4 regions of the Devosia sp. MDV22-iso42 genome follow, and region 3 is predicted to be linked to each of the others. Evidence: predicted binding sites of a transcription regulator. Region 3 holds the regulator's gene; each other region holds the start of a gene.
What was found. Region 3 encodes LexA, which represses DNA repair genes until DNA is damaged. Its sites were predicted from a motif close to TGTTCNNNNTGTGTTCNG; they were not measured.
Positions count from the first base shown of each region.

Region 1 (7,550 bases), on a different contig from region 3:
CGCAAGGGCCTGGGCATTGCTGCGGCCGAACCGCTTTATGTGATCAAGCTCGACTACAAGAGCCGGCAGGTGATCGTGGGACCGCGCGAGGCGCTCAAGACCCATACGGTGCGGTTGCGCAATGTGAACTGGCTGGGCGGCACGCCGCTGGCCGAACTCAGCGCCGGCAATGGCGCGCCGGTCGAGGTCAAGATCCGCTCGACCACCGGGCCGCAGTCGGCGGTGATCCACAGCCGGGATGGCGATGTGTTCGTGACGCTGGTGAGCGGAGAATATGGCGTGTCGCCCGGACAGGCCTGCGTGTTCTACGCTGATGACACGGCCACCGCGGAAGTCTGGGGCGGCGGCTTTATCGCCGAGGCGGTGCCGCAGGTGTTTGCGGCGGCCTGAGGGTGATTATTGCGCTGGCGCCGGACTTGGCGCCGGCGACGTCGCTTCGGCATTGGCTTCGCGCAACTGCTGATAGGCATTGATGCCGCCCAGCGAGGTCGAGATGGCGATGACCACGATGAGGGCTCCAAGCACCAGAATGACGACGCGGCCGCGGTTGAGGGCGAAGGGGCTTGGCTTGGGGTCGTCCATGATGGCCTCGAACTGAGTCTGCAGATGCACGAGGTAACGCGTGCTGGAAGACCACTCATGCACGACAATGGCTGCAAAAGTAAGGCGTGGGCTGCAAAAGCAAGGCGTGACAGCATGTGCTGCGCTGCCCCTCCCCCGCAGGGGAGAGGCGTGCCGGTCGATTACACCAGCGGCTTGAGATTGGCCTCGATGCTGGCGCGGCGGCTTTCGAGGAAGGGCGGCAGCGCCAGGCTTTCGCCCAGGGTTTCCATCGGTTCGTCGGCGGCAAAGCCGGGCACATCGGTGGCGATCTCGAACAGGATGCCATTGGGTTCACGGAAATACAGCGAGGTAAAGTAGAAGCGCTCGACTTCACCGCTGGAACGGATGCCGGCCTGGGTCACGCGCTCGATCCACAGCCGCAGGCTGTCCTGATCGGGGGTGCGGAAGGCGACGTGATGCACGCCACCGGCACCAGGACGGGCGGCCGGCAGCGCCGGATCGACCACGACATGCAGTTCGGCGCCCGGGCCGCCCGGACCCATTTCGAAGACATGGGTTTCCGGCGTGTGGCTGGTCATGGCGTAGGAGCGAACCTTGCGCATGTTCATCACCTGGGTGAGCACGGCCTCGGTACGGTCGAGCCGCGGCACCGCCATGGAGATGGGGCCAAGGCCAATGATCTGGCGCTCGGCGGGCACGGGCGACTTGGCCCAGGGCACGACCTTGTTAACCGCATCGATCACCATGCGGAAGCGCTGGCCTTCGAAATCCTCGAAATCAAGCGAGAGCTGGCCGTTACGCTCCTTGATGGCGCTGGTGCCGACATTGCTCGACTGTAGGTGGTTCTTCCACCAGTTCAGACTGTCTTCGCTATCGACGCGCAGGCCAGTGCGGCTGACAGTATGGTTGCCGCGCTGCTCGCGTGGCGTCTCGAAATCAAAGAAGGTCAGATCGGCGCCGGGAGAAGCCACGCCATCGCCATAGAACAGGTGATAGGCGGTGGTCTGGTCCTGGTTGACCGTCTTCTTGATCAACCGCATGCCCAGCGTCTGGGTATAGAAAGCCAGGTTCTTCCTGGGCTCGGCGGTGACCGCCGTGAGGTGATGGATGCCTCCGAGTTCGAGCGTCATGGTCGTATCTCCTGAACTGGCGCGGGTGCCGCGCTGCTGTTGCGATAGATGTAGAGGACCGCGACGGGTTTGTGCAGACTGACAATACCGACAGACTGATGTCGATACTTGAACAAAGGCGCTGGCAGGCCGAGGTCAGGCGGCGGGGGTGCGGAGAATTTTGCTCATGGCCTTGCCCTTGGCGAGCTCGTCGATGAGTTTGTCCATGATGCGGATTTCGCGCATTGTTGGCTCGGCAATTTCTTCGACCCGCACGCCGCAGACGACGCCGGTGACCAAGGATCGGGCCGGGTTCATGGCCGGCGCCTGGGCGAAGAAATTTTCCAGCGTCACGCCCGATGCAATGGTCTGATCGAGGCTTTGCCTGTCGTGGCCGGTGAGCCAGAAGAGAATTTCGTCGACTTCCTGCCGGGTGCGGTTCTTGCGTTCCGCCTTGGTCAGGTAGAGCGGATAAATGCTGGCAAAGCTGTAATTGTAGAGCCGCTGATTGGTCATGATGCCTCCCACCGCAGGCAGTCTAAAGCATGTTGCGGGCCCGGCAAGCGTCGTCAGCGGCACGTGGCCTATCTTGCGTCGGCGATCACAATTGCCCGAGACCTGTCTTTTTGACATGTCCCTGGCCAGCCTGATGCGCTATCCCTTGCAAGAACATAAAGGGAACGACCATGGCCACGCTGACACTGCGCCGCAAGCTGGCTATCCTCGCCGATGCAGCAAAATATGATGCGTCCTGCGCCTCAAGCGGTTCGGAAAAGCGGAATAGCGCGGGCACGGGCGGCATCGGTTCGACCGAAGGCAGCGGCATCTGCCACTCCTATGCCCCGGATGGCCGCTGCATCTCGCTGCTCAAGATACTGCTCACCAATTTCTGCGTCTATGACTGCGTCTACTGCGTCAACCGCTCGTCGTCCAATGTGGCGCGGGCGCGGTTCAGCGTCGCCGAAGTGGTGCGGCTGACGCTGGACTTCTACAAGCGCAATTATATCGAAGGCCTGTTCCTCTCCTCGGGCGTGATCCGCTCGCCGGACTATACGATGGAGGAGCTGGTGCGGGTGGCGCGGAGCCTGCGCGAGGAGCATCAGTTTGCCGGCTATATCCACCTCAAGGTGATACCCAATGCGGCGCCTGAACTGCTGGTCGAGGCGGGGCGCTGGGCCGATCGGCTCTCGACCAATATCGAAATGCCGACCGATATCGGCCTGGAGCAGCTTGCGCCGGAGAAAAAGCCCAGCGAAATCCGCACCGCCATGGCCAATCTGCGCGGCAAGCTGGACGAGGCAGGGCCGGACAAGAAGGCGCGGGCGAAAAAACCGAAATTCGCGCCGGCCGGGCAATCGACGCAGATGATCGTGGGCGCCGATGCGGCCGATGACAGCGCCATTCTCAACCGGGCGGCGGGGCTCTACTCCGGCTACAAACTGCGGCGGGTGTATTATTCGGCGTTTTCGCCCATTCCCGATGCCAGTGTGCGCCTGCCGGTCAAGGCGCCGCCGCTGATGCGCGAGCACCGGCTCTACCAGGCCGACTGGCTGATCCGGTTTTATGGCTTTGAAGTCCCCGAGATCGTTTCGGGCGGCGAAGACGGGCTGCTCGACCTCGTCATCGATCCCAAGCTGGCCTGGGCGCTCAAGAGCCGGGCGCGGTTTCCGGTAAACGTCAACCGGGCCGACCGGGAAATGCTGTTGCGGGTGCCGGGACTGGGGACGCGCAGCGTTGACCGCATCATCGCCACGCGCCGGCATCACAGCCTGCGGCTGGATGATGTGGCGCGCATTGCCGGCACAATCGACAAGATACGGCCCTTCATCGAGGCGGTGGACTGGACGCCGGGTGGGTTGACCGATGATGCGCGCCTGCGCGCACGCCTCGTGCCGCCGCCGGAACAGTTGAGCCTGTTCTGATGCATGTCGTCCGCCTGCTGGCCCCCAACGACTTTGCCGAATGGCGCGGCAAGGCGCGGCAATTGCTGGCGGCGGGTTTATCCCCCCGGCAGGTGGAGTGGCGTATGCTGGGCGATGCTGGTGGTTTGCTCGACGATGTCGACGCCATGGCTCTGCCGCAGGCCGATCGTCCGATCGGCTCGGTGCCGCGGCAATTCCTCGATCTGGCGCAACAGGCCATCTGCCATGCCGATCCGGCGCGCTTTGCCGTGCTCTATGACCTGCTCTGGGCGCTGCAAAGCAATAACCGGTTGCTCGAAGACGCCACACACAATGCTAACAGTCTGTTAACGAAATGGGCCTCCGCCGTGCGTCGGGACAGCCACAAGATGAAAGCCTTCGTCCGCTTCAAATCCATTGCCGAGGGCGATGGGCTGGAGCGCTATGCCGCCTGGTTCGAGCCCGAGCATTATACGCTGGAAATGACCGCCCCGTTCTTTGCGCGGCGCTTCGACGGCATGATCTGGGCCATCGTCACGCCCTATCGCAGTGCCTATTGGGACGGGGACAGCCTGGGCTTCGGGCCGGGCGGGCAGCGCGCCGACGTGCCGCAGGACGATGCGGTAGAGGACGACTGGAAGACCTATTTCTCCTCCATCTTCAACCCGGCGCGGCTCAAAGTCAGCATGATGAAGTCGGAGATGCCGATGAAGTACTGGCGCAATCTGCCCGAGGCCGAGCTGATTGCGCCGCTGATCCGTGGCGCACGACAGATGGCGACCGAGATGATCGAGCGGGCCGCCAGCCAACCGCCATCCCGACATTTGCGGCAGCAGTCGCGCGAGCCGGAGGCCGAGGATAGCCAGGGGGATATCGCAACGCTCGTCGATGCCCGCGCGGCGGTGCAGGCCTGCCAGCGCTGTCCGCTCTATGAGCAGGCGACGCAGACAGTATTCGGCGAGGGGCCTGAACAGGCCGCCGTGATGTTTGTCGGCGAGCAGCCGGGTGACCATGAGGATCTGGCCGGGAAGCCCTTTGTCGGACCGGCCGGCAAGGTGTTGGACGCGGCGATACAAAAGGCCGGCATCGACCGCTCGGCCGTCTATGTCACCAATGCGGTCAAGCACTTCAAGTTCGTGCCGCGCGGCAAGCGCCGCATCCACCAGCGACCGGACGGCGGTGAAGTGCAGGCCTGCAAGTTCTGGCTCAATCTGGAGATCGGGCTGCTCAGGCCCAGGATCATTGTCGCGCTGGGTGCAACGGCGGCGCAGAGTCTGCTGGGAAAGGCCATCAAGATCAGCGCCTTGCGTAGCGCGCCAGTCATCATGGAGGATGGCACGATCCTCTTCGTCACCAATCATCCGTCCTATCTGCTGCGTATCCCAGATGCCGACGGCAGGGCGCGGGAGAGTGCCAAGTTCGAGGCCGACCTGATGCTGGTGCGGCAGGCACTGGAGGCCTTGCCGTTGCGGCAGCAAAACTTGTCGGGCTAGCGTCTTGACAGGGTGGCGTGGTAAACTTAGTTAGGGCACATGACCGGGGCGACCCGGGCATAACTTATGGCGGAGTAGCTCAGTTGGTTAGAGCAGCGGAATCATAATCCGTGTGTCCCCAGTTCAAATCTGGGCTTCGCTACCAATAAAACGCCGGAAATCCAAAGGTTTCCGGCGTTTTTCTTTTTCAGCCCATGCAGCCTCGACCCAATTAGGACGCGATTAGGACGCCGATCCGGGTTTCTACGCCGGCGCGGCCTCGTTCGATGCCGGTCTGTGGATAACCGTTTCGATCCATGATTCCTGTTTAAAGCCAACAAACCGGTTTTCCAGTTTAAACGCAAAAAGCCCGGCGCGATGGCAGGGCTCTTGGGATCGATGCTGGTGGTGGCTCGGCGATTAAATGCCAGCTGCAAAACTTGTCAGCGGGCCGCGCTGCAGTTCATAGATCTCGGAGATCCGCAGCATGGCCGCCAGCTGCTCAGCCCAAGCGGCATCCCGTTGAATCCAGATGCCGTCGAGGCGGGCCTGCAACTCGTCATAGAATGCGGCGGGCTGGCCCATCGTGAACATCGGCTCCTGCATGACCAGCCACTCTTTATTCAGCTTGCCGGCCAGATCGGCGTTGACGATCACCTGCAGGCGCTCGCGCTCGGCGTTGAGTTCCTGATTTTTGGCGCAAACGGTGTCCTCGCTCATTTCTTCTTTGCTTTCTCTTTTTTGATGGTGACCGCCGGTTCTGTCATCGACGTGAATTGGAATCCGTATTTCGCCATCAGATCCCGCATCTCTGCCAGCCCAACGATGCCCGTCTGCTTCATTTCGTTTTCCAATTCTTTCAACGCCTCGAGTTCCGTCTCACGGACCGGGATGACGCTTCTGATGAGATCGGCGAGCCGTCGATCGAATAGTGCATTTTCAGATTCACTAGCGGCGGCCTCGGCTACGGTCGCACGTCTCATGCCGAGGTCTCTCGCCATCGCCGTGATCCAACCGTGTCTTGGGCGGCCGTTCTCGTCGGCAGAGCGGGCCGAATCCAAAAATGCTATGAACTGACCGGACTCCTAGGGCGACTGACGGCATGCACGGAGGGCACCCGTGAAGTGTCAGCTTTCGAGATTTCAATTGCGTATAAGGACGACTGGTATGGGCTACTGCTGCCAGGTAGAAACGCGCCCCATTTCAGCCGTTGAGCCCGCTTCGGCCGAGGCCGCTAAAGCGGTCGTTCAGCTGAGCGGCCGGCAACGGTGATAGCGGGGTCGGTAACTGCCGGTCGGCACGCGCGCCCAATGAGACGTTCAGATCAGCGCAATCGTTGCCGAAAATCGCCGCTCGGCTTCTTATTGATTGGTCCGCTCCCGAAGCATCTTAGCTAGGATTAGTAACCCGCCCTGATCGGCCGACAAAGCATGGGTCACACCAGCATTATGATCAGTCGGAATTCCACCGTACCCTCCCACCACATGGGAAAGTTCGTACCCCACTTGTTGTTGTAGAGATTAATCCGGATTCCTGCAGCGTAATCCGGGATTTCGCTGCAGAAAGGCATGAAATCGGTCCCGGCGGGGGCGATGAGGCCGGCATCGAGCAGATGGATTTCGAGCGCCCCAGCCGCTGTCATTGTCCGCGCCGCCTCCGCCGCCTGCAACTGGCCGCCGCCGCGCCGGACGATGTTGCTGCCGTCATGCCACAAGCCCATCTTGAGCAGCGACCAATGACGCGCCTGCGCTGGCGTGCAGGTCAGGAACCCGGCCTCGGGCATCCGGTTGGCTGGCTTGTCGTGCACTACCAGCGTCAGCTCTACCCGGTGATCATCGAGACCGCGGATGCTGATCGCGTGGCGGGCGGGCGCGCCGAGCTCAGCGCTGGCGTCGGCCGGCATTTCGGCGATGGCCGTGCGCCCGTCGGGCGCGACACCACCATGGCTCGGCGAAAAGCGCGCCGTCCTTGCCGCGCCGGCCCGCTCCAGCCCCGGCTTGTCATGATCGAGGATGGCCCATTCATCGCGGTGCTGCAGGTAAGAGCCCAGATGACGCTGCAGCTCGGTCCAGTCGTAGCTTTCGTGTCGATAGCCGAACAGCGACCCGGACGTGCCCTCGACCACCTGTCCGCCGGGCCCCGTGAGCCGGGCGATGTCGCCTGTCGCAGCATCGAGCTCGGCGGTCCAGCCATTGTCGCTGAGCATTGTGCCCGGCACGGGCTCTGGCGTCGCGGCCGGCGTCAGCGCGGCCAGGGCCGTATCGGCAGCGGCGCGGTCCGCGGAGCCGAGTTGCATCAGCGCCGCGTCGAGATAGGCGCGCTGCTCGGCCCAGGATTGTTCGGCATAGCTGAAGCGATAGTCATGGCGCCGTGCCTGTTCGAAATCGTCACGATCCCAGGCCCTATCGTCGCGGAGGTAGGTCTTGATGTCGACGCCCCAGGTGTGTTCGGCGACCATGGTCAGGCCGCGGCCGAAGGCCAGACGCGACGGGGTCAGCGTGTCA
Region 1 covers NZ_JBZVWR010000010.1:36,067-43,616, reverse strand. The annotation lists gene mnmA (tRNA 2-thiouridine(34) synthase MnmA) at 1-390, shown strand, start outside; gene AC4NN3_RS12090 (hypothetical protein) at 397-612, opposite strand; gene AC4NN3_RS12085 (ring-cleaving dioxygenase) at 744-1,694, opposite strand; gene AC4NN3_RS12080 (DUF2200 domain-containing protein) at 1,830-2,189, opposite strand; gene AC4NN3_RS12075 (putative DNA modification/repair radical SAM protein) at 2,360-3,595, shown strand; gene AC4NN3_RS12070 (UdgX family uracil-DNA binding protein) at 3,595-5,067, shown strand; tRNA gene AC4NN3_RS12065 (tRNA-Met) at 5,136-5,212, shown strand; gene AC4NN3_RS12060 (hypothetical protein) at 5,467-5,766, opposite strand; gene AC4NN3_RS12055 (hypothetical protein) at 5,763-6,029, opposite strand; gene AC4NN3_RS12050 (DUF5054 domain-containing protein) at 6,482-7,550, opposite strand, start outside.
Region 1: the regulator LexA is predicted to act here: its motif matches at 2,339-2,356, upstream of AC4NN3_RS12075 (putative DNA modification/repair radical SAM protein).

Region 2 (7,550 bases), on a different contig from region 3:
TGGGTGCTCTATGGCGCGCTCTGGCTGGTCCGCTTCCTGCCCACCACCCGGCCAAGGCCGGCCTGGCTCGGCCGCTCGCGCGGCTGGCTCGATGCCCTGGCCCTGCTCGCTCTGGCCGGCCTGGCGACGCTGGCACGGCTGCTCTAGGCGCCGGCAAACAGCGTCGGCAGGTCGGCAATGCTGTCGACGATGATATCGGCCAGCCCCGCGAGCTCTGCCCACGTGCTGTTTCCCGACAGCACGCCGATGGCCAGCCCGGCGCCGGCGGCATGGGCCATGTCGAGATCGTGGCTGTTGTCCCCCACCATGGCGATGGCGCTGGCCGGCAGGCCGGTGCGGGCGGCAAACAGCGCCAGCTGGTCCGGCCAGGGCTTGGGCCGGGCCACGCAATCATAGCCGATAATGCTGGCAAAGTGTGCGCTCACCCCCAGCGCTGCGGCCGTGGCCCGCGCGCCGGCCAGCGAATCATTGGTGGCAATCCCCAGCAGCAGGCCGCGTTGCCCCAGCGCGGTCAGCGTTTCGTTCAAAGGACCAATGCCGACGGCCCGGCGGCTGCCCTCGCTGACCGCGACGGCGTCATAGGCGGCGATACGGGCGGCCCGCTCGGACCCGGCCAAGGTCGGGTGCCAGAGATCGACGAGATCCTCGATCGTGCCGGCCGCCACTACCGAACCGCCGACAAATTTCTGCTGGCTCCAGTCATAGCCGCCCTGCCCTATCAGCACGCGTGCGGCGCTGTCATTCCCGCCGCTGGCCTGATGGGCCAGAGCGGTGATGATGCAAAGCCAGGTCTGGTTGAAGTCGATCAGCGTGCCGTCCTTGTCGAACAGGATGCCGCGGATTTCGCCAGTTTCACGCATCTCGAGGCTCCGGCTGATCAGCCCCGACCCTAGGAGCGGCGACTGCAACTGGCAAGGTTGGCCGCGTGTCGCAAATGCCGTAGAAGGGAGAAAACCGGAGCAGCGTCATGCCCACCACGACCTTCCTGGCCGCCTTTGCCACCCTGTTTGCCACGGTGGGCGTGGCCGATATCGCCTTCATTTTTGCCGCGCTGACCAAGCACAATACCGCCAAGCAGCGCTTTGCCTTCGCCACCCGCGGCGTCATCATAGCCGGCGTCATCCTGCTGCTGTTTGCCGTGCTGGGGAACGGCATTCTGGGTGTCTTCGGCATCACCATTCCGGCCTTGCGCACCGCGGGTGGCCTGCTGCTGTTCCTGATCGCCATCGACATGGTGTTTGCCCGCCATTCCGGCGGCACCGACATTACCGACGAGGAAGAGGTCGAGGCGCGCTCGCGCGACGACATCGCCGTTTTCCCGCTGGCCATGCCGCTGCTGGCCGGACCGGGCGCCATCAGCGCGGTGATCCTGCTGAGCACGGGCACGCGGTCGCCTGCCGAGTTCTGGGCCGTGCTGGCCGCGGTGGTGGTGATTCTGTTCCTGGCCTGGCTGACGCTGCTGCTGGCCATTCCCATCCAGCGCCTGCTCGGCGTCACCGGCCTGGCCGTGGTGTCCCGCGTCGTCGGCATCCTGCTGGCGGCCCTGGCCGTGCAGTTCGTCTTTGACGGCATCCGCTCCAGCGCGCTGTTTGGCGCCTGAGGCGACCGGGTCGGCAGCGTTAAGCAAGTCTTAAGGCCGGCGTTGACCGGGCGGGTCGATCGGTTCAAATCAACGGACCTGCCGCAACGCAAGGTGCCCTCATGCGAATTGCCGTCGTCCTGACCCTGTTGATTCTGGCGCTCTGCGCTGCCAATGCCGGCTCGGTGGCGGCGCCACGCTCGGAAATCCTGCTGCCGCCGATGAGCAGCGGCGGCTGAATACGGCATGCCGGCCCGGCGCTGGTCGGCAAAAAGGGCGATCGACCCCGTCGACCGCCCCCCAATCTTCCGCAGACCTACTTCTTGGCCGAATTGCCGGCGCTGCCTGAACCCAGACCGGTGACCTGCTTGACGGCAGCCACCTTGTCCTTCTTGGGCTTCTTGGCTTCCTTGTTGCTCTTCATCTGACCCTTGGCCATCGCTTGTCTCCTCAGTGCGGGCCACAGGACCCGCATCAATACCGTTTGACGCTAGCCCTGCCCCCCAGCGCTGGCAAGGCCTGCCTTGCCCGCTGGTTCGCACGTCGGCCTACTTGGACGGCAGGCAACGCCCGGTTGGCGCCAGACTGGCTATGGCGCGCGGATCGCAGCCGGTCATCAGGAAGGTCAGCCAGTCATTCTGGTTGCCATAGAACGCGTTGCGGTCGACCTCGCCGCGCACGCCGCGCACCACCCCGGTCTGCGTCCACTGCCAGAAGGTCCAGGTGCGGTTGCTGTAGCGCTCATGCGGCTCGGCCGCAGTCGAGCGCAGCCAGAACGCATTGGGGAAATACTCGTTTTCCAGTACTTCGCGGTGGAAGGTCATGTCGGTATAGATGATCGGCAGCTTGCCGGTATGCCGCTCCATGGCGTCCAGCATCACCCGGATCTTCTCGAGCGCATCGGCCCGGCTCGGCTTGGCCTTGCAGCTCGACAGGTGATTCCACTCCAGGTCGAGCACCGGCGGCAGGGCATCGGGATCATTGGGCACATTGGCGGCGAACCAGGCGGCCTGTTCGGAGGCCAGCGAACACCAGGCCATGAAGTGATAGGCGCCGCGCGGCATGCCGGCCTCGCGCGCCCGGGCCCAGTTGCTGCGGAAATTGGGGTCGATGTAATCCTTGCCCTCGGTCGCCTTCATGAAGACGAAATGGATGCCGGACTGGAAGGCGGCGCGGAAGTCGATGTTTTCCTGGTAACGCGCCACGTCGATCCCCTGCACCGGCATGCCGCGCGCCCGGTCGACCCCGGCATGGGGGCGGTTGTCGCCCTGGATCGGGCCATAGAGCCCGCCGCCCGAGGAGCAGGCGATCAGAATGCCGGCCAGCAGCGCCCCCAGCACACCCTTTGCGATCGTGACGGACGAGGGAAAAGGACGGCGGAACTTCATGAGGGCAGCACTCTACGCGGAACGGGAACCTGTCTTTCAATCAACATGTCGCGGTTAATGGAAGCTTAGGTTAACCCTTGTGGCAGCTGCCGTGGTTAACAGGCCATTTTTCGTTCGCTCTACGTTCTTGTTTGCCGGAACCGGCTTTGCTAGATTTGCCAGCGGGCTCAGAGGGAACAGGCATGGTCACCCGTGTCGCCACCGTTGCATTTGAGGGTATCGAGGCCGTGCCGGTCGACGTCCAGGTGCAGATTGCGCCGGGCAATGCCAACTTCATCCTGGTCGGCCTGCCCGACAAGGCGGTCAAGGAATCGGGCGAGCGGGTGCGCGCCGCTTTGTTCGCTTCCGGCATCGGCCTGCCGCCCAAGCGCATCACCGTCAATCTGGCGCCCGCCGACCTGCCCAAGGAAGGCAGCCATTACGACCTGCCCATTGCCCTGGGTGTCATGGCGGCCATCGGCGCCATTCCCCAGGATGCGCTCGATGGCTATCTGGCGCTGGGCGAACTGGGGCTGGACGGGCGGCTCGCCCATGTCGGCGGCGTGCTGCCGGCCGCCATCGCCGCCCAGTCCCGCGAGCTGGGGCTGATCTGCGCCGCTCCTTCCGGTCCCGAGGCCGCCTGGGCCGGCGAGAACCTCGACATCGTTGCCGCCGAAAGCCTGCTGGCTCTGGCCAATCACCTGACCGGCCACCAGCGCGCGCCCCGCCCGCTGCCGGCTCGGCACGTGCCCGGCGCTGCCCTGCCCGACCTCAGCGAGGTGCGCGGCCAGCTGGTGGCGCGACGGGCGCTCGAAGTCGCCGCGGCCGGGGGCCATAACCTCTTGATGATCGGCCCGCCCGGCGCCGGCAAGTCCATGCTGGCGGCGCGGCTGCCCTCCATCCTGCCGCCGCTCAATCCGCGCGAACTGCTCGATGTCTCGATGATCCAGTCGATTGCCGGCGAACTGGTCGGCGGGGCGATTTCCGACCGCCGGCCGTTCCGCGCCCCGCATCACTCCGCCTCCATGGCCGCCCTGGTGGGCGGCGGGCTCAGGGTTCGCCCCGGCGAGGTCAGCCTGGCCCACAATGGCGTGCTGTTCCTCGATGAACTGCCCGAATTCGCCCCCGGCGTGCTCGACAGCCTGCGCCAGCCGCTCGAATCGGGCGAGACCGTGATTGCCCGGGCCAATGCCCGCATTTCCTATCCCAGCCGCGTGCAGCTGATCGCCGCCATGAACCCCTGCAAATGCGGCCTGGCCGGCACGCCTGGCCATACCTGTCGCCGCGGCGCCGCCTGCGCCCACGATTACCAGGCCCGCGTTTCCGGCCCCTTCCTCGATCGCATCGATATCCGCATCGACGTGCCCGCGGTCACGGCGGCGGACATGATCGCGCCGGCAGCAGCCAGCGAAAGCTCGGCTTCTGTCGCCGCCCGGGTGGCTGTCGCGCGCGACCGGCAGCGCCAGCGCTTCCTCGAGCACGGCGCCACAAGCCTGCATACCAATGCCGCTGCCGGCCCCAGCCTGATCGAGGAACTGGTCAATCCGGACCGCGAAAGCCAGACTCTCTTGTTGGCGGCCGCCGAACGCTTCAACCTCTCCGCCCGCGCCTATCACCGCGTGCTCAAGGTGGCGCGCACCCTGGCCGACCTGGCCGGGAGCGACCCCGTCACCCGCCCGCATATCGCCGAAGCGCTGAGCTACCGGCTCAATCTGGGGCCGGCATGAACGAGCCGGCGCCCGCGGCCCTCTGTGCACAAGCTGTGCATAAGTGTTTCACGTGAATCGGCCTCAACGCAGGCTGCCATAGCCGCCCAGCACGCCCTTGGGAGAGAGCACCACCTGCCAGAGGCTGATCTGGCGCGCCCGGAACGAGGCGGCAAAGACGTTGAGATAATAGCGCCACATCCGGTAGAAGCGCTGGTCGTAGCGGCTGGCCAGTTGCGGCCAGGCGGCCTCGAAACGCGCCAGCCAGGCCATCAGCGTAGTGTCGTAGTCGGCGCCGAAATTGTGCCAGTCCTCCATCATGAACAGCCCCTCTATGGCGCGGCCGATCTGCGCGACCGAGGGCAGCATGCCATTGGGGAAGATGTATTTCTCGCTCCAGGGGTCGCCATGGGTGGTGCTGGCATGGCCGCCGATCGTGTGCAGCAGCATCAGCCCGTCCGGCACCAGCAGGTTGGCTGCCTTCTCGAAATAGGCCCGGTAATTCTTGTAGCCGACATGCTCGAACATGCCGATCGAGATGATGCGGTCGAAGCTGCCGTCGAGCGCCTGGTAGTCGAGCAGCCGCGTTTCCACCGGCAGATGTGCCATGCGCGCATTGGCCAGCGCCGCCTGTTCCTTGGAGACGGTGACGCCGACGCCGGAGACGCCATAGCGCTCGGCGGCAAATTGCAGGAAGCCGCCCCAGCCCGAGCCGATATCGAGAATGCGCATGCCCGGCGCCAGCCCGATCTTGCGGCAGATCAGGTCGAGCTTGGCCTCCTGCGCGGCGTCCAGGTCGCTGGCGTGCTTCCAGTAGCCGCACGAATAGATCATGCGCCTGTCCAGCATGGCGGCGTAGAGGTCATTGCCGATGTCATAGTGTTTCTCGGCCACCTCGGTGACGCGCCGCCGCTGCAGGTTGAGCAGCTTGCCCCGCGCCAGGCTCCACATCACCGCCAGATCCTTGGGAAAGGCCTTCTGCACATCGGCCCGGATCAGCCGGAAGAGGCACTGGTCGAGCGCTGCGGCATCCCACCAGCCATCCATATAGGCCTCGCCCAGTCCCAGCGTGCCGTCGCGCAGCACCCTGCCCCACAGGGCCTCATTATGGATCTGCGGATCGGCGGGATCGGGGCCGTTGGGCACGAGCCCCGTCCGCTCGAGCTGGCTGATGACAAAACGCTTGGCAGATTCTGACATGGCAACGGCAATGAATGGTTGAACCGCTCGGCAATTCGACGCAATGACTGGCAGACAGCAATGGCCCAAGCCTAACGCCGGACAACGCGCGCAATCAAGCCCCCGCGCAGACCGCGTTGACGCCGCCGCCCGGCTTGCCGGCTGATATACGAAGGATGCTATGCGGCGCTCTGGCGAACTGGTGCAGTGGAACAACAAGGGTGGCTTCGGCTTCGTGCGCGATGCTGCCGGCAACGACTTCTATGTCCATATTTCCAAGCTGGCCGAGGGCCAGTCGCGCCCGCGCATCGGCGACCTGCTGTCCTATGACATTGCCACCGGCCGCAATGGCCGCCCGGCGGCGATCAATGTGGCGGTGGCCACCGCCGCGCCGCTGACCGAGCGCAGCATGGCCGACATCAAGCGGCCGTCCGGTGCGGTGTCGCGCTACAAGGTGGGCCTGCGCACCGCCGCCGCCACCATGATGACGTTGCTGATCCTGCTGGCCATCGGCACCCACCGGGTGCCGGTCTGGCTGGGCGGCACCTATGCCCTGATGGGCGCCGCCTCGGCGCTACTCTATCGCTTCGACAAGCTTTACGCGCTCAACGGGCGGTGGCGCGTCAGCGAGCTCAACCTGCATGTCGTCGATTTCTGCTTCGGCATTATCGGCGGCCTGGCGGCCCAGGAAGTCTATCGCCACAAGACGGTCAAGCCGCGCTTTGTCGCCACCACCTGGGCCATCGCCCTGGTCCATGTCATCGGCCTGGCGGCGCTGGCCCTGGGCTGGGTCAGCGTCGCCCTGCCCTAGGCGCCTAGTGGAACTGCGCCGTTTCGGTGCTTTCGCTCATGGCCGTGGTCGCACTCTTGCCCTCGCTGACGGCCATCGCGACGGCGTCGAAATAGCTGGTGCCCACCTCGCGCTGGTGCCGCACGGCGGAAAAGCCGTGCTTTTCGGCGGCAAACTCCGCCTGTTGCAGCCGGCTGTAGCCGGCCATGCCCTCTTCCTTGTAGGCCCGGGCCAGCTCGAATGTGGTCAGGCTCAGATTATGGAAGCCCGCCAGCGTGATGAACTGGTACTTGTAGCCCATAGCCGCGATCTCGCGCTGGAACGACGCCATCGCCGCCTCGTCCATATGCTTGGCCCAGTTGAAGCTGGGCGAGCAGTTATAGGCCAGCATCTGCTCGGGATGCACCTTGCGCACCGCCTCGGCGAACTTGCGCGCTTCGGCCAGGTCCGGTTTTGAGGTCTCGCACCAGATCAGGTCGGCATAGGGCGCATAGGCAATGCCCCGGGCAATGGCCGCATCGATGCCGCCCTTGAGCTTGTAAAAACCCTCCGGCGTGCGCTCGTCGGTGACGAAGGGCGCGTCATAGGGGTCGATATCGGAGGTGATCAGCCGGGCTGCCTCGGCATCGGTGCGCGCCATGATCAGCGTCGGCACGCCCATGACGTCCGCCGCCAGCCGCGCCGCATTGAGCGTGCGGATGAACTGGCTGGTCGGCACCAGCACCTTGCCGCCCAGATGGCCGCATTTCTTCTCGCTGGCCAGCTGGTCCTCGAAATGCACCGCCGCGGCCCCCGCCTCGATCATCGCCTTCATCAGCTCGAAGGCATTGAGCGCGCCGCCAAAGCCGGCTTCGGCATCGGCAATGATCGGCACGAAGAAGTCGAGATCGGTGGTGGCCACGCCCTCGGCCTGTTCCATGGTCTGGATC
Region 2 covers NZ_JBZVWR010000009.1:183,693-191,242, forward strand. The annotation lists gene AC4NN3_RS10895 (hypothetical protein) at 1-147, shown strand, start outside; gene AC4NN3_RS10900 (HAD family hydrolase) at 144-860, opposite strand; gene AC4NN3_RS10905 (MarC family protein) at 968-1,600, shown strand; gene AC4NN3_RS10910 (hypothetical protein) at 1,896-2,018, opposite strand; gene AC4NN3_RS10915 (glycoside hydrolase family 25 protein) at 2,128-2,967, opposite strand; gene AC4NN3_RS10920 (YifB family Mg chelatase-like AAA ATPase) at 3,150-4,673, shown strand; gene cfa (cyclopropane fatty acyl phospholipid synthase) at 4,737-5,852, opposite strand; gene AC4NN3_RS10930 (DUF1294 domain-containing protein) at 6,013-6,642, shown strand; gene aceA (isocitrate lyase) at 6,647-7,550, opposite strand, start outside.
Region 2: the regulator LexA is predicted to act here: its motif matches at 3,079-3,096, upstream of AC4NN3_RS10920 (YifB family Mg chelatase-like AAA ATPase).

Region 3 (7,550 bases):
ACGCGTCAACGCAAGAAATCACAAGGTCTAGTGGTGGAGTGGGCCACCAAGACAACCACTAGTAGGCTCAATATGTGGATAGCGGGGACAAAGTGCAAGATTTTCCGGCCCTTGCCCGGCTGTATTTACCCATCAAGCAGTGTCACATGAGGGCCGCAGACGTGAGGCCAGCAAGTCGCGCTAAAGCGCCGTGATTCCTCATGCTTCCGGGCTCTGTCATCAGTCAGTCATATCTGGTTAACCATAGCAGAAAAACCCAGAATCATGGGGGCTGAAATCCTGTCAAGCGGAGAAAATTTGCCCAAAAAACGTTGGCACGTGACACACCAGCGCTTGTGCCCATCGCCGCGCGCGGCCACCCAGATGCAGTATGCAGGGCAGGGGCGCGCCTACCGCATTGCCGGGTGGCAAATGAAGCGCCGGAACGGCAATTTGGCGCGCCGAAAAGGCCGCGCGAGACTAGGCCGCGTGCCGAACCCATGGTACACCCGGCCCAACGCAAAGCTCCGACGGCGGAATCGACAAGTGGCAAAATCGGGTATCAAGCAGTTCCTGAGTGAAATCTTCTCCTGGTGGGGTGGTCAGACCTGGGGCACCCGCCTGTGGATCTGGCGCTTCGGCGACTATGTCGGCAGCGACGAGTTCGGCAACCAGTACTATCAGGACAAGAAGGCCGACCGGCGCTATGTGACCTATGCCGGTCCCGCCGACGCCTCCACCATCGGCAATGGCTGGCATGGCTGGATGCATCACCGCACCGACGTGGTCCCCACCAAGGCCAATTACGTGGCCAAGAGCTGGGAACTGCCGCACCAGGAAAACCTGACCGGCACGGCGGCAGCCTATCGTCCCGATGGCAGCCTGCTCAACAAGGGCGAGCGCCCGCGCGTCACCGGGGATTATGACGCCTGGTCGCCTGAATAGAGCCGGCGCCTTGCGCCATCCCCGTTTTCTGCGCCGCACAATACTGGCGCTGCCGGTGCTGGCAGCGTCCGTTTCTGCTGGCCTGGTGGCTCCCGCCCAGGCACAGCCGATTGCCAATCCGGTGGCGGCCTTTGCCGGGCTCGACAAGATTACCGGCCGCATCACCCGCTTTGACGTCTATATCGACGAGACCGTGCTGTTCGGCGCGCTCGAGATCACCCCGCGCGCCTGTTACAGCCATCCGGTCACCGAAGCGCAGCGCGTTTCGGCCTTTCTCGAGGTCGACCAGCGCAGCCTGACCGGCACGTCCAAGCGCATCTTTACCGGCTGGATGTTTGCCGACAGCCCGGCGCTCAATGCCGTGGACCACGCCGTCTATGATGTGTGGCTGGTCGAGTGCAAGACCAGCACCGATATCCCGCCGCCCGACGCACGGGACTGATCAGCGCGCCGGGCTGAGGTGCTCGTGCACGATCTGCCATCGGCCTGCTTTGTTGGCCAGCACCGTGGTGCCTCGACCCGAGCCGGATTGGTACTCACCATCAATCATTGCCTGCCAGTGGAACGCATAGATGCAGCTGGCAGCGGTATCCCCCACAGCAATCCAGCGCAGCGACTCAATCCAGTACAGCTCATCGGCCAAGGCGCCCCAAGTTGCTTCGAAAGCGGCCTGAATTGCGGCAATACCGCGATGGGATCCATCGCTGAACCAGAAGACCGCATCTGCATCGATCAAAGGCGCGACGTCGGCAAATTGGTGCGTATTGATACGCTCGGCATAGTCCGCCATTACCATGGCCGCATCCGGCATGGGCGCAGCGTCGATATGGCGGACCACATCGAGGGCACGCACGAAGCTGGGATGCCAGTCCTCGCTCGGCACTGCGTCGAGGGACCACCAAAAGAAGTCAAACTTCTTCCCGCCATCATCCTGGGCAAAGAACGACCAGTGTTCCGGTAAATCGGGGCACTGCACTTGGACAAAATGCCAGAGCTGCCCGGCCATTATCGTCGAGCTGGAGCAGGCGAGGGCGCCTGAAACACTTTCCGCGACCCCGGACTCTTCGGCCAATTCGCGCAAGGCTCCAGCGACCGCTGTCTCTCCACGTTCCCGGGTGCCCTTGACCACCTGTATGCCGGCCTGCGGATGACGAAAAACCAGAACCTCCCGAGCCCCGGTCGCTCCCCGAAGAATGACCGGACAGAGCTTCTCGAGAAGGCGCTCAGCCATCAATATTTCCGCAGCAGGCCTACCAGGCGGCCCTGGATCTTGACGCGGTCAGGCGGGAAGATGCGGGTTTCATAGGCCGGGTTGGCGGCTTCGAGCGCTACCGTATTGCCCTTGCGGCGCAGGCGCTTGAGCGTGGCTTCTTCATCATCCACGAGAGCGACGATGATCTCGCCGGTGCTGGCTGCGTCCTGCTTCTTGATCAAGACGGTGTCGCCATCAAAAATGCCGGCATCGATCATGGAATCGCCACGCACTTCGAGCGCGTAGTGTTCACCGCTGCCCAGCATTTCAGGCGGGACCATGATGGTGTGGGAATGGTTCTGGATGGCCTCGATGGGCGTACCGGCCGCGATGCGGCCCATGACCGGAATGGCGATCGGCCTGGCATAGTCCTCGGCCGCCGACATGCGCGAGGGGGGACTGGCCACCTTGCCCAGATTGCCCTCGATGACCGAGGGCTCGAAGCGCGCCTTGCGACCGCCCAGCGAGGGGTTCATGGAATCGGGGAGCTTGACCACTTCGAGCGCCCGGGCCCGGTTGGGCAGGCGACGAATGAAGCCGCGCTCCTCAAGTGCGGTGATCAGGCGATGGATGCCCGATTTGGAGGCCAGATCCAGCGCATCCTTCATCTCGTCGAAGGAGGGCGGAATGCCGCTTTCCTTCATCCGTTCGTGGATGAACATCAACAGCTCGTGTTGTTTGCGCGTGAGCATGGGCCCCTCGGGATTAGAATCGGAACATAGACAGAACGACTATAGGTGTTCCGGTTGTGTTCTGCAATATCCCATGCGCGGCCCCGTCGGAACCTAGAAGGCGTCGATGCTGAGAGCCGTGGCCATGGTGCCGCTGGCCTGGCCGGGATCGTTTTCCGGCTGGATGATCAGCATGTCGGCATGGGCCAGCGAAGAGGTATGGCCGCTATCGGTCTGGGCGATCGGCAGCAGGAGCGGCCCGGTGGCGCTGTGGAGCAGTCGGGCCCGCATGAAGTGGCGGCGCGCCGTGTTGGCCGGGGTCGGGGCGGCCAAAGGCAGGCGCCAGTTGCCGGGTTCGGCATGGCCCAGCCAGGCGCGCAGGGCCGGCTTGATGAAGACGATGGCGGTGACCATGGCCGAGACGGGATTGCCCGGCAGGCCAAAGACCAGGGTCTTGCCGCGGGTGCCGAACATCAACGGCTTGCCTGGCCGCATGTTGATTTTCCAGAAGTCCAGCGTCACGCCGAGCTCAAGCAGGATTTCCTGGACGATATCATGATCGCCGACGCTGGCGCCGCCGGTGGTGATCAGGATGTCGGGTTCATCGGCAAAGACAGCAACAAGCTTTGCCCGCAGCTGATCCCGGTCGTCGCGGGCAATGCCGTGATCGGTGACGGTCTGGGCATAGGGGGCCAGGAGCGGCGCGAGGCCGAAGCTGTTGGAGGCGATGATCTGGTCGGGGGCCAGCACGGCGCCGGGCAGTTCAAGCTCATCGCCGGTGGCCAGCAGCGCCAGGCGCGGCCGCCGGGCGACGGTGAGGGCAGGGGCATTGGCCGCGGCGGCGACGGCCAGCTGCATTGGCGTCAGTCGCGTGCCGGGCTCGACCAGGGTCTGCCCATTAGCAAAATCATTGCCCTTGGCCCTTATGCTGCGGCCCGGCGGCGGCGTGCTGGAAAAGCGTACCAGATTGCCCTCGACCATGGCGTCTTCCTGCATGATCACCGCATCGGCGCCGGGTGGTACCGGGGCACCGGTAAAGATGCGGACGGTCTGGTCGGGACCGACCGAGCCGGCAAAGCCGGCGCCGGCCTGCGAGGTGCCGATGATGCTGAGGGCATGGCCCGGAACGATGTCGGCCGCGCGCACGGCATAGCCGTCCATGGCGCTGGCAGGAAAGGGCGGCTGGTCATGCGTCGCGACGATGGGCGCAAACAGCACCCGGCCGGCGGCTTCGGCCAAAGGCGCGCTCTCGCCAGTCGGTGCCGGTACGCGGGCCAGGATGGCGGCAATGGCGGCCTCGACCGGAAGCAGGCTCATGCGCGGACGAAGTCGCCGGAGGCACCGCCCGATTTCTCCAGCAGGCAGAGGTCGGTGACGACCATGGCGCGATCAATGGCCTTGGCCATGTCGTAGAGGGTCAGCGCCGCGGTCGAGGCGGCGATCAGCGCCTCCATTTCCACCCCGGTTGGGCCGGTGGTTTCGGCGCTAGCCAGAATCAGGATGGCGTCTTCGCCAAACTCGGAAATCTCGATGGCGACCTTGGTCAGGGCGATCGGGTGGCAGAGCGGGATCAGCTCGGACGTCTTCTTGGCGGCCATGATGCCGGCAATGCGGGCCACGGCCAGGGCGTCGCCCTTGTTGAGCCCGCCGGCCATGATGGTGGCAATGGTCTGGGGCTGGCCGACCAGCCTTGCCTGGGCCACGGCGCGCCGGCGCGTTGCCGGCTTGTCGCCGATATCGACGATATGGGCCTCGCCCCGGTCGTTGAGATGGGTGAGTTCGCTCGCCATCAGGCGGGGGCTCCGACGGTGCCATGGAGCAAGGCCCGGGTGGCGGCGGCGACATCGTCGTGCCGCATCAGGCTTTCGCCGACGAGGAAAGTGCCGATGCCGGCATCGTGGTTGAGCTTGACCAGGCTGGCGTGGTCGAGGATGCCGCTCTCGCTGACCAGAAAGGTGCCCTTGGGCACGCCCACGGCCAGGTTGACCGAGGTATCCAGCGTCGTCTCGAAGGTGCGCAGGTTGCGGTTGTTGATGCCGATGAAAGTGGCGCCCAGGGCCAAGGCGCGATCCAGTTCGAGCTGGTCATGCACCTCCACCAGCGCGTCCATCTTCCACTCCTCGGCGGCGTCGAGCAGGTAGCGCGCCACGTCGTCGCCGACGGCGGCCAGGATGATCAGGATACAGTCGGCGCCCCAGGCGCGGGCCTCGGCGACCTGATAGGTTTCGAACAAAAAGTCCTTGCGCAGCACCGGCAGGCTGACGGCAGCGCGGGCTTCGATGAGGAAGCGCGGCGAGCCCTGAAAGCTCGGCCGGTCGGTCAGCACGGAGAGGCAGGCCGCGCCGCCCTGCTCATAGGCGCGGGCAATGGCGGCTGGGTCGAAATCGGCGCGGATCAGGCCCTTGGACGGGCTGGCCTTCTTGACCTCGGCGATGAGGGCAAACTCGTCATTGGCCCGCTTGGCCTTGAGCGCGCGCAGAAAGCCGCGGGTCGGCGTCTGGTCATGCGCCTGGGCCACCACTTCGGCCCAGGGCCGCATGGCTTTGGCGGCGGCGATTTCCTCGCGCTTATAGATTTCGATCTGCTTGAGAATGTCGCTCATTGCTGCCGTCCGTTCGATACCGCCACGAGGCGGGCGAGTGTGTCTTTGGCCTTGCCGCTGTCGATGGCGTCGCGCGCCAGGGCAATGCCGTCCTCGATGCTGGTTACCTTGTCGGCGACCAGCAGGGCGGCGCCGGCATTGAGCAGCACGGTGTCGCGATAGGCGCCCGGGGCGCCGTCAAACAAAGCCAGCATGGCGGCGGCATTGTCGGCCGGGTCGCCACCCAGCAGATCCTTTGGATCGGTCAGCGACAGGCCCACCTGTTCGGGATGCAGCTCGAAGCTGCGCAGGTCGCCATTGGCGATCTGGGCCACGAAATTGGGGCCCGAGGTCGAGAGCTCGTCCAGTCCCTCGCTCGAGTGCACCACCCAGGCCTTGATGGCGCGGTTGGCCAGCAGAGCGGCGGCCACGGGTTCGACCCATTCCTGGGCGTAGACGCCCAGCAGATAGCGTCGCACGCCGGCCGGGTTTGACTGCGGCCCGAGCAGGTTGAATAGGGTGCGCACGCCCAGTTCGGCGCGGGCGGGACCGACATGGCGCATGGCGGGATGGTGGCTGGGGGCAAACATGAAGCCGATGCCGGCTTTGGCGATGGTGTTGCCGATTTGCTCGGGCGTCAGGTCGAGCTTGACGCCCAGGGCTTCGAGTACCTGCGAGGCGCCCGAACGCGAGGAGAGGGCCTTGTTGCCGTGCTTGGCCACCGGGACACCGGCGGCCGCGACGACCAGGGCCGTGCTGGTGGAGATATTAAGGCTGCCGAGCCCGTCGCCGCCGGTGCCGACAATGTCGATGGCGCCATCGGGGGCGATGACCGGCACCATTTTCTCGCGCAGGATGGAAACGGCGGCGGCGATTTCGCCGACGGTCTCGCCCTTGATGCGCATGCCCATCAGGAAGGCGCCGATCTGGCTGGGCGTGGCCTCACCGGCCATCAGGATGCGCATGACGTCGCGCATCTCTTCGCCGGTGAGGTCCTTGCCGTCGGCAATCTTGCTTAGTGCCTGCTTGATATCCATCACGCGGCTCGCTGCTGGTTGAAGTCGCGGGCGAGGTTGAGAAAGTTCTGCAGCAGAGCATGGCCATTCTCGGAGGCAATGCTTTCGGGGTGGAACTGCACGCCATGCAAAGGCAGGGTGCAATGCTGCATACCCATGATCAGGCCGTCATCGGTGGTGGCGGTGACTTCGAGCGTGGGGGGAAGGGTGTCCTGCTTGACGATCAGGGAGTGATAGCGCGTGGCCTCGAAATCATTGTTGAGGCCGCGGAACAGGCCCTTGCCAGTGTGGTGGATTTTTGAGGTCTTGCCATGCACCAGATGGGGCGCGCGGATGACGTCGCCGCCCATGGCCTGACCGATGGCCTGATGGCCCAGGCACACGCCCAGGATGGGGATCTCGGCCTGGAAGCGCTCGATCAGCGCCAGGCAAATGCCGGCCTCATTGGGCGTGCAGGGACCGGGCGACAGCACGATGGCCTGCGGCGCCATGGCGGCGATCTCATCAAGGGTAATCTTGTCGTTACGCATGACGGTGATGTCGGCGCCGAGTTCGCCCAGGAAATGGACGAGATTGTAGGTAAAGCTGTCGTAATTATCGATGACGAGGGTCTTGGTCATTGGGCCTGTCCCTGAAAGCTGGTTGGGGTGAACTGGTTCAGCACCAGCCCCGCCATCGCATTCCCACTGTGCCTCTGCGTGTCATTGCCCGATCCTCGCCTCGCCAGCATAGCGTAGCGCTTCCTCGGCGGCGCTGAAAAGGGCACGTGCTTTGTTTTCGCATTCCATCTGCTCGAGTTCGGGCACGCTGTCGGCGACAATGCCGGCGCCGGCCTGCACATGCAGCTTGCCATCCTTGATGATGGCGGTGCGCAGCACGATGCAGGTATCCATGGTGCCGTCGGCGCCGAAATAGCCGACGCAGCCGCCATAGATGCCGCGGCGCGAGCTCTCGAGCTCGTCGATGATCTCCATGGCCCGCACCTTTGGTGCGCCCGAGACGGTGCCGGCCGGGAAGCCGGCCGAGAGGGCGTCGACAAAGTCATATTGCGGATCAAGCACGCCCACCACATTGGAGACGATGTGCATGACGTGGGAATAGTATTC
Region 3 covers NZ_JBZVWR010000006.1:459,212-466,761, forward strand. The annotation lists gene AC4NN3_RS03895 (NADH:ubiquinone oxidoreductase subunit NDUFA12) at 526-924, shown strand; gene AC4NN3_RS03900 (DUF2155 domain-containing protein) at 902-1,366, shown strand; gene AC4NN3_RS03905 (DUF4440 domain-containing protein) at 1,367-2,155, opposite strand; gene lexA (transcriptional repressor LexA) at 2,155-2,868, opposite strand; gene AC4NN3_RS03915 (molybdopterin molybdotransferase MoeA) at 2,962-4,164, opposite strand; gene moaC (cyclic pyranopterin monophosphate synthase MoaC) at 4,161-4,637, opposite strand; gene trpC (indole-3-glycerol phosphate synthase TrpC) at 4,637-5,449, opposite strand; gene trpD (anthranilate phosphoribosyltransferase) at 5,446-6,468, opposite strand; gene AC4NN3_RS03935 (anthranilate synthase component II) at 6,465-7,064, opposite strand; gene trpE (anthranilate synthase component I) at 7,146-7,550, opposite strand, start outside.

Region 4 (7,550 bases), 260 kb from region 3:
ATGCCGGCGTGGGCAAGACCGCCATTGCCGAAGGCCTGGCCCGCAAGATCATCGAGGGCGACGTCCCCGAAGTGCTGCGCGAAGCGGTGATCTATTCGCTCGACATGGGTTCGCTCCTGGCCGGCACGCGCTATCGCGGCGACTTCGAGGAACGCCTCAAGGCGGTGATGAAGGAGCTCGAGAAGATGCCGAATTCGGTGCTCTTCATCGACGAGATCCACACCATGATCGGGGCCGGCGCGACCTCGGGCGGGGCGCTCGACGCGTCCAACCTGCTCAAGCCAGCCTTGGCCAGCGGCGCGATCCGCTGCATCGGCTCGACCACCTACAAGGAATATCGGCAGTTTTTCGAGAAGGACCGGGCCCTGGTCCGGCGCTTCCAGAAGATCGACGTCAACGAGCCGACGATCCCGGACGCCATCGAGATCGTCAAAGGCCTGCGCCCCTATTTCGAAGAGTTCCACAAGATCAAGTATACCGACGAGGCCCTCAAGGCCGCGGTCGAACTCAGCGCGCGCTATATCAATGACCGCAAGCTGCCCGACAAGGCGATCGACGTGCTCGACGAGACCGGCGCCGGCCAGATGCTGCTGACGCCCGACAAGCGCAAGAAGATCATCGATGTCGAGGACATCGAGGCGACCATTGCCACGATCGCGCGCATTCCGCCCAAATCGGTCTCCAAGTCCGATGCGGAAATGCTGGGGAGCCTTGAGACCAACCTCAAGACCGTGGTATTCGGCCAGGATGCGGCGATCACGGCCCTGTCCTCGGCGATCAAGCTGGCCCGGGCCGGCCTGCGCGAACCGGAAAAGCCGATCGGCTCTTACCTCTTCACCGGGCCAACCGGCGTGGGCAAGACGGAAGCCGCCAAGCAGCTTGCCGACACCCTCGGGGTGGAGCTGTTGCGTTTCGACATGTCGGAATACATGGAGCGCCACACGGTCAGCCGGCTGATTGGTGCCCCGCCGGGCTATGTCGGCTTCGACCAGGGCGGCCTTCTGACCGATGGCGTCGACCAGAACCCGCATTGCGTGGTGCTGCTGGACGAAATCGAGAAGGCCCATCCCGATCTCTACAACATCCTGTTGCAGGTGATGGACCATGGCAAGCTGACCGATCACACCGGCAAGTCGGTGGATTTCCGCAATGTCATCCTGATCATGACGTCCAATGTGGGCGCCATGGAGCTGGCCAAGAGCCCGATCGGCTTTGGGCGCAAGCGCGAGCAGGGCGACGACGAAGAGGCGATCAACCGCCTGTTCAGCCCGGAATTCCGCAACCGGCTCGACGCGATCATCTCGTTTGCCCCGCTGCCGCGCGAAGTCGTGCGTCGCGTGGTCGAGAAGTTCGTGCTGCAGCTGGAAGGCCAGCTGGCCGAGCGCAATGTCACCATCGTGCTGCAGCCCGCAGCCGCCGACTGGCTGGCCGAACGCGGCTATGATGAACGCATGGGCGCGCGGCCGCTTGGTCGCGTGATCCAGGAATATATCAAGAAGCCGCTGGCTGAAGAGGTGCTGTTCGGCGAACTGGTCAATGGCGGCACGGTCACCGTGGCGGTGGTCGGCGAAGGCAAGGATGCCAAGCTCGAGCTGATCGCGGCGCCGCCGCGCGCCGCCAAGCCCAAGGCGCTGCCCAAGCCGAAAAAGCCCAAGGCCACCGTCGACAAGGACTGATGTCCCCAACCAACAGAAAAGAGGCCCGGAGCGATCCGGGCCTTTTTGTTTGCGAGACTTCGGGGAGGTCAAGCGACGTCAGCCGGGCCCGATCAAAAATACCCGTTGGCGCTACGAACTCAAGATTTCAACAGCCGATGCTGTCAGTCTGAAGCTGAAGCCGATGGGGGCGTAGGTCAGCTCGACGCTGTTGGCGACGCCGGTGATGCCGCCGCGAAGCAGCCTTGTGCCAAATCCCAACGATGACGGCTCACGCACGGGCGGTCCGCCGGCCTCCCTCCAGGTCAGGTTGAAAACCGATCTGCCGTCCACCGTCGCCGTCGTCGACTGGATTTCCAACCGCCCCTCGGGCACCGAGAGTGAGCCATATTTGACGGCATTGGTGGCGAGTTCATGCAAGATAAGCGCCAGCGACAGAGCGGCTTTCGGCGCGAGTTCGATGTCGGTGCCGACAATGGAAATCTGATGCTCGTTGCTGCGTCCATAAGGCGCCATTGCCGTCTCGATCAGCTTGAGCACCGAAGCGCGTTCGCCTTTTCCCCGCAGCAACAGATCGTGGGCGCTGGCAAGCGCGACCAGCCGATCATTGATCAACTGTTGGGCCGCGCGAATGTCGGGCGCGCCGCGCAGGGTCTGATTGACGATGGCCTGCACGACGGCCATCTGGTTCTTGATGCGATGTCCCATTTCCTCGCTGAGCAGCGCCTGCATCTTCTCGACGTTGTGTCGCTCCGTGGCGTCGACGACCTCGACAAAAATAGCGTCGACCTGGCCATCGGCGTTCCGCATCGGCTGATAGACGAAGTCCATCACCCGTTCGGTGCTGGTGCCGGTCTCGGGATCGAGTACGGTAATGGGGACGCCCGAGCCGACGAAAGGCTCGCCGGTCGAATAGACGCGATCGAGCAGATCAGCGAAACCTTGCTCCAGCAGGTCTGGCATGACCTCGGCAACGGGTTGCCCCACGAGGTCCCTTTTCGCTACAAGCCGCTGATACGCCGAGTTGGCCACTTCGAATATGTATGTCGGCCCGCGCAACACGGCGATGGCGCTGGGAGCCTGCTCGAACATCTCGGTCAGGCGCTGCGCGTCAGCTTGCCGGGCCTTTGCTTCAGCAACCTTCGCGGTGATCTCAAGGGCGGTACAGAACATGCCCGCAATATGATCGTCGTGGTCGTGGACGGGCGTGTAACCGAACGAAAAATGCGTCTCGACCTGCTGGCCGTGTCGGGTCATCAGGAACTCGATGTCATCCATGTAAGTCGGGATGCCGGCATAGGCGGCATCCATTATCGGACCAACAGCCTCGATAATGTCGGCCCAAACCGCCGAGAAAGGTTTTCCGAGGGCCCAGGGGTGCTTGTTGGCGCACATGGGCGCGTAGCCGTCATTATACAGCATGATGCGCTCGGGGCCCCAGGCGATAAACATCGGCTGCCCGGACATGAGCATCACCTGCACGAGGGTCCTCAGGCTACCCGGCCAGCTGTCTGGCGGACCCAAGGGTGTCGCAGACCAATCCATCGCCCGTATGCGCTGGCCCATCTCGCCGCCGCCGGCCAGAAATTTCAGCGAAGGCACTGGCAATGATGACATCAGAGTCCCTTGGATGGCGTCAAAGACAGCCGTGGAAACACAGGCTTAGACCGAATGGTACAATGAAGATAGCTGGCGGCGTGCCCCCGGTAAACAGCCCCAGGACATTGCGCAGCGTTGCTCAGAATTGACGATGGTCGCTTAGAACTGGTTCCCGTTCAGCCCATGACCTTGCCGGGCTGCCGAGCATGGTGGTGACCGCTTGGTAGCAAAAGCGGTGATTGCGTAAGCGTTTTCTGCGCAAGCCAGCCATTCACCATCGCGGCTTGCGCTGTGGCGTGGCCTTGACTAGGTCACGCAGGCCGAAAGAAGTCGCCGGTTGGTATCCCGGTCCCTGCGCTGTGCAGGCTTCGTCGCAGTTTCTGCGGTCCCACTGGCACCAACCCTCGTTTTATGGGGCTGGTGCTGACGTGGGAATGGTCTCCGTCAGTCCGCTCTTGATGGAGACAGTATGCCGAAGAAAACCCAGCTTACCCTTACCCTCATCATGACCTTCTTGATGGCCCTCACCATGAGCGGCGTGATGGGGTTCATCAATGCCGGGCCGGCTTTCGTGGCCCATTGGCCAGTATCATTCCTCACCGCCTGGCCGATCGCCTTCGTCGTCAGCCAGGTCGTCAATCCGCTGGCCTTCAAGCTCGCCTTCATCGTGGCGCCGCCGCGCCGCGCGTAACAGCATGGTTACGGGTTCGGGCCGGCCTGACAGGGCTGGTCCGGATGGCCGGCTGCCGGACGCCCGCGTGATCAGGCCATGACCTTGGCCGGGCGGCGGACGATGAAGGCGATGAGGAAGCCCAGATAGATCAGGCCCGGCAGCAGCAGCGCATTGATGCCGGCAAAGGCATAGCCGAGGCCGCCGAGCAGGCCGCCCAGCAGCAGCGAGAACCAGACCAGCAGATGCTGGGCCCAGCGCCAGGGCGGGGCGAGGCCACGCAGGGCGCGGGCGAGATCCTGGCCGGCGGCAAACAGCGTGCCGGTGACGAAGGTGGTGCCCAGCCGCACCGAGCCGGTGGAGGGCAGGATGGCGTTCTGCGCACCGGCGCCGGCCGCCAGGAACAGCATGAACTGGCGCGGCGGGCTGCCCAGGGCGGCGCCGATGAGGGTGGCCAGGAAGCTCAGCACCACCAGCGCCGTGACCAGGCTCGAGCCCCAGCGCGGCCCGGCCAGCAGCGCCAGCAGCGAGCCGAGCAGGCTGCCGGCAAAGAACAGGCCGACCAGCGAGCCGGTCAGCAGCGCCACCGACCAGTCGCCCAGCGCCAGGGCATCGCCGAGCTGGGTGGTGTTGCCGCTGACAAAGGAGGTGAAGTGGCCGCCCAGCTCGATGAAGCTGACCACATCGGAAAAGCCGGCCGAGGCAGTGAGCAGCAGGCCCAGGCTGAGTTGCGGCGTCGGTGTCATGGTGGTGTCTGACCTGTGAGTCGCGCGCGAAAGCTGCGCCCCTGAAACTGGCCCCTGGCGCGGCGGACGGCAAGGGGCCCCTGCGGCCTGCGCTACGGCAAATGTTAACAGTTTGCTAACCAGTCCTCACCAATCCCCGCTGTTCCCGCTGCCCACACTCGACAAGAACAAAGCTGGAACATATAAGAACATTATAGCAACACGGGAGATGCAGATGCTTACCTTCATCAAGGACTTCGCCGCATTCGTTACGCTGGGCGCCTTCACCATCGGCTCGCTCACCTGGATGGATATCCTGGCCCGACTCGTGTGACCCTGCCTGTGGATTGCAGCGTCGGGGCGGTATGATCCGCCCCCCGCGTCCGTCATAAGGTGTGTCATGACAGGTCCCGGTTTCATCCATCTGCACGTCCATTCCGCCTATTCCCTGCTTGAGGGGGCGCTGCAGCTCGACACCATTCTTAAGCTGGCCGACGCGGACGCCCAGCCCGCGCTCGGCATTGCCGATACCGGTAACCTCTTCGGGGCGCTGGAATTTTCGGAAAAGGCCAGCAAGAAGGGCATTCAGCCGCTGGTCGGGGTGGAGCTGGCCATCGACTTTGCCGCCGGCGAAGAGCGCATCAGCGAGCGCGGGCACGTCGCCTGGTCGGGCAAATCCAGCGTGGTGCTGATCGCCCAGACCGAGACCGGGTTCGGCAACCTGTCGCGGCTGGTGTCAAAATCCTATATCGAGGGCGATGGCGGCACGGCTCGGGCGCAGCTCGACTGGCTGAGCCGCGAGCGGCTCGAGGGCCTGATCTGCCTGAGCGGCGGGCCCGAGGGCGCAGTGGACATGGCCTTCGCCCAGGGGCAGGACGGCAATGCCATCCGGCGCCTCGATCGGCTGGCCGAGCTGTTCGGCGAACGCTTCTATATCGAGCTGCAGCGGCATGGCCGGGTGCAGGAGGCCGCCGTGGAGCCGCGCCTGGTGGACTATGCCTATCGCAAGGGCATTCCGCTGGTGGCCACCAATGAGCCCTTCTTCAAATCGGTCAAGGAATTCGAGGCGCATGACGCGCTGCTGGCGATTGCCGGTGGCACCGTGCTGGCCCAGACCGAGCGGCGCAAGCTCAACGACCAGTACTATTTCAAGACGCGTGCCGAGATGGCCGCGCTCTTCTCGGACCTGCCCGAGGCGCTCGATTCCACCGTCGAGATTGCCCGGCGTGTGTCCTATCGACCTTTAACGCGTAAACCGATCCTGCCAAAATTTGCCGCCGCGCCTGACCTCAGCGAAGAGGATGCGGTGGCGGCCGAGGCCGATGCCTTGCGCGCCATGGCGGAGGAGGGGCTGCGCAATCGCCTCGCCAATCCGGGGCCGGCGCCGGGCAAGACCGAGGCAGAATATTGGGAGCGGCTGGAATTCGAGCTGGGCATCATCCAGTCCATGCAGTTTCCCGGCTATTTCCTCATCGTGGCCGATTTCATCCGCTGGTCCAAGGCGCAGGGCATTCCGGTCGGGCCCGGCCGCGGCTCGGGCGCCGGCTCGCTGGTGGCCTATGCCACGACCATTACCGACCTGGATCCACTCGCTTACAACCTTCTGTTCGAGCGCTTTCTCAATCCGGAACGCGTCTCGATGCCCGACTTTGACATCGACTTCTGCCAGGACCGGCGCGAAGAGGTGATCCGCTATGTGCAGCGGAAATACGGTACCGAGCAGGTGAGCCAGATCATCACCTTCGGAACGCTGCAGGCGCGCGCCGTGCTGCGTGACGTCGGCCGCGTGCTGCAGATGCCCTATGGCCAGGTCGACCGCATCTGCAAGATGGTGCCGGCCAATCCGGCCGATCCGTGGTCGATCGAGCGGACCATGAAGGAAGTGCCCGAATTCAAGGCCATGGCCGACGAGGACGAGACGGTGGCCGACCTGGTCGCCATTGCCAAAAATCTCGAGGGCCTGTTCCGCCACGCCTCGACCCATGCCGCCGGCATCATCATCGGCGACCGGCCACTGCATGACTTGGCGCCGCTCTATCGCGACCCGCGCTCGGACATGCCGGTCTGCCAGTACAACATGAAGTGGAGCGAGGCGGCGGGCCTGGTCAAGTTCGACTTTTTGGGCCTCAAGACGCTGACCACGGTGCAATATGCCGTCAATATGGTGAACCTGGATGGCGGCAGTTTCCGCATCGAGGATATCCCGATCGACGACAAGCCCACCTATGATCTCTATGCCAAGGGCGACACGTTTGGCGTGTTCCAGGTCGAAGGCGCGGGCATGCGCCGGGCGCTGCTCGACATGAAGCCGGACCGCTTCGAGGACATCATCGCAATCGTGGCGCTCTATCGCCCCGGTCCGATGGACAATATCCCGATGTTCTGCGACCGCAAGCACGGGCGCGAGGATGTGGAATATCCGCACGAGGACCTCTCCAAGGTGCTCGACGAGACCTATGGCATCATCGTCTACCAGGAGCAGGTGATGCAGATCGCCCAGCTGCTCTCGGGCTATTCGCTGGGCGAAGCCGATATGCTGCGCCGCGCCATGGGCAAGAAGATCAAGGCGGAGATGGATGCGCAGCGCGAGCGCTTCCGCGAGGGCGCCATCCGGCACGGGCTCAAGCTCGGCCAGGCCGACACCATATTTGACCTGCTCGCCAAGTTCGCCAATTACGGCTTCAACAAGAGCCATGCGGCGACCTATGCGCTCGTCTCCTACCAGACGGCCTATCTCAAGGCGCATTACCCGCACGAATTCCTGGCGGCGTCGATGACGCTGGACATGGGCAATACCGACAAGCTGGCCGAGTTCCGCAGCGAGGCCAAGCGGCACAAGATCGCGCTGGTGCCGCCCTGCGTGAATGGCTCGCAGGTGGTGTTCTCGGTCAAGGACAAGCA
Region 4 covers NZ_JBZVWR010000006.1:196,634-204,183, forward strand. The annotation lists gene clpA (ATP-dependent Clp protease ATP-binding subunit ClpA) at 1-1,676, shown strand, start outside; gene AC4NN3_RS02685 (sensor histidine kinase) at 1,788-3,272, opposite strand; gene AC4NN3_RS02690 (DUF2798 domain-containing protein) at 3,724-3,945, shown strand; gene AC4NN3_RS02695 (YoaK family protein) at 4,017-4,670, opposite strand; gene dnaE (DNA polymerase III subunit alpha) at 5,050-7,550, shown strand, end outside.
Region 4: the regulator LexA is predicted to act here: its motif matches at 4,834-4,851, upstream of dnaE (DNA polymerase III subunit alpha).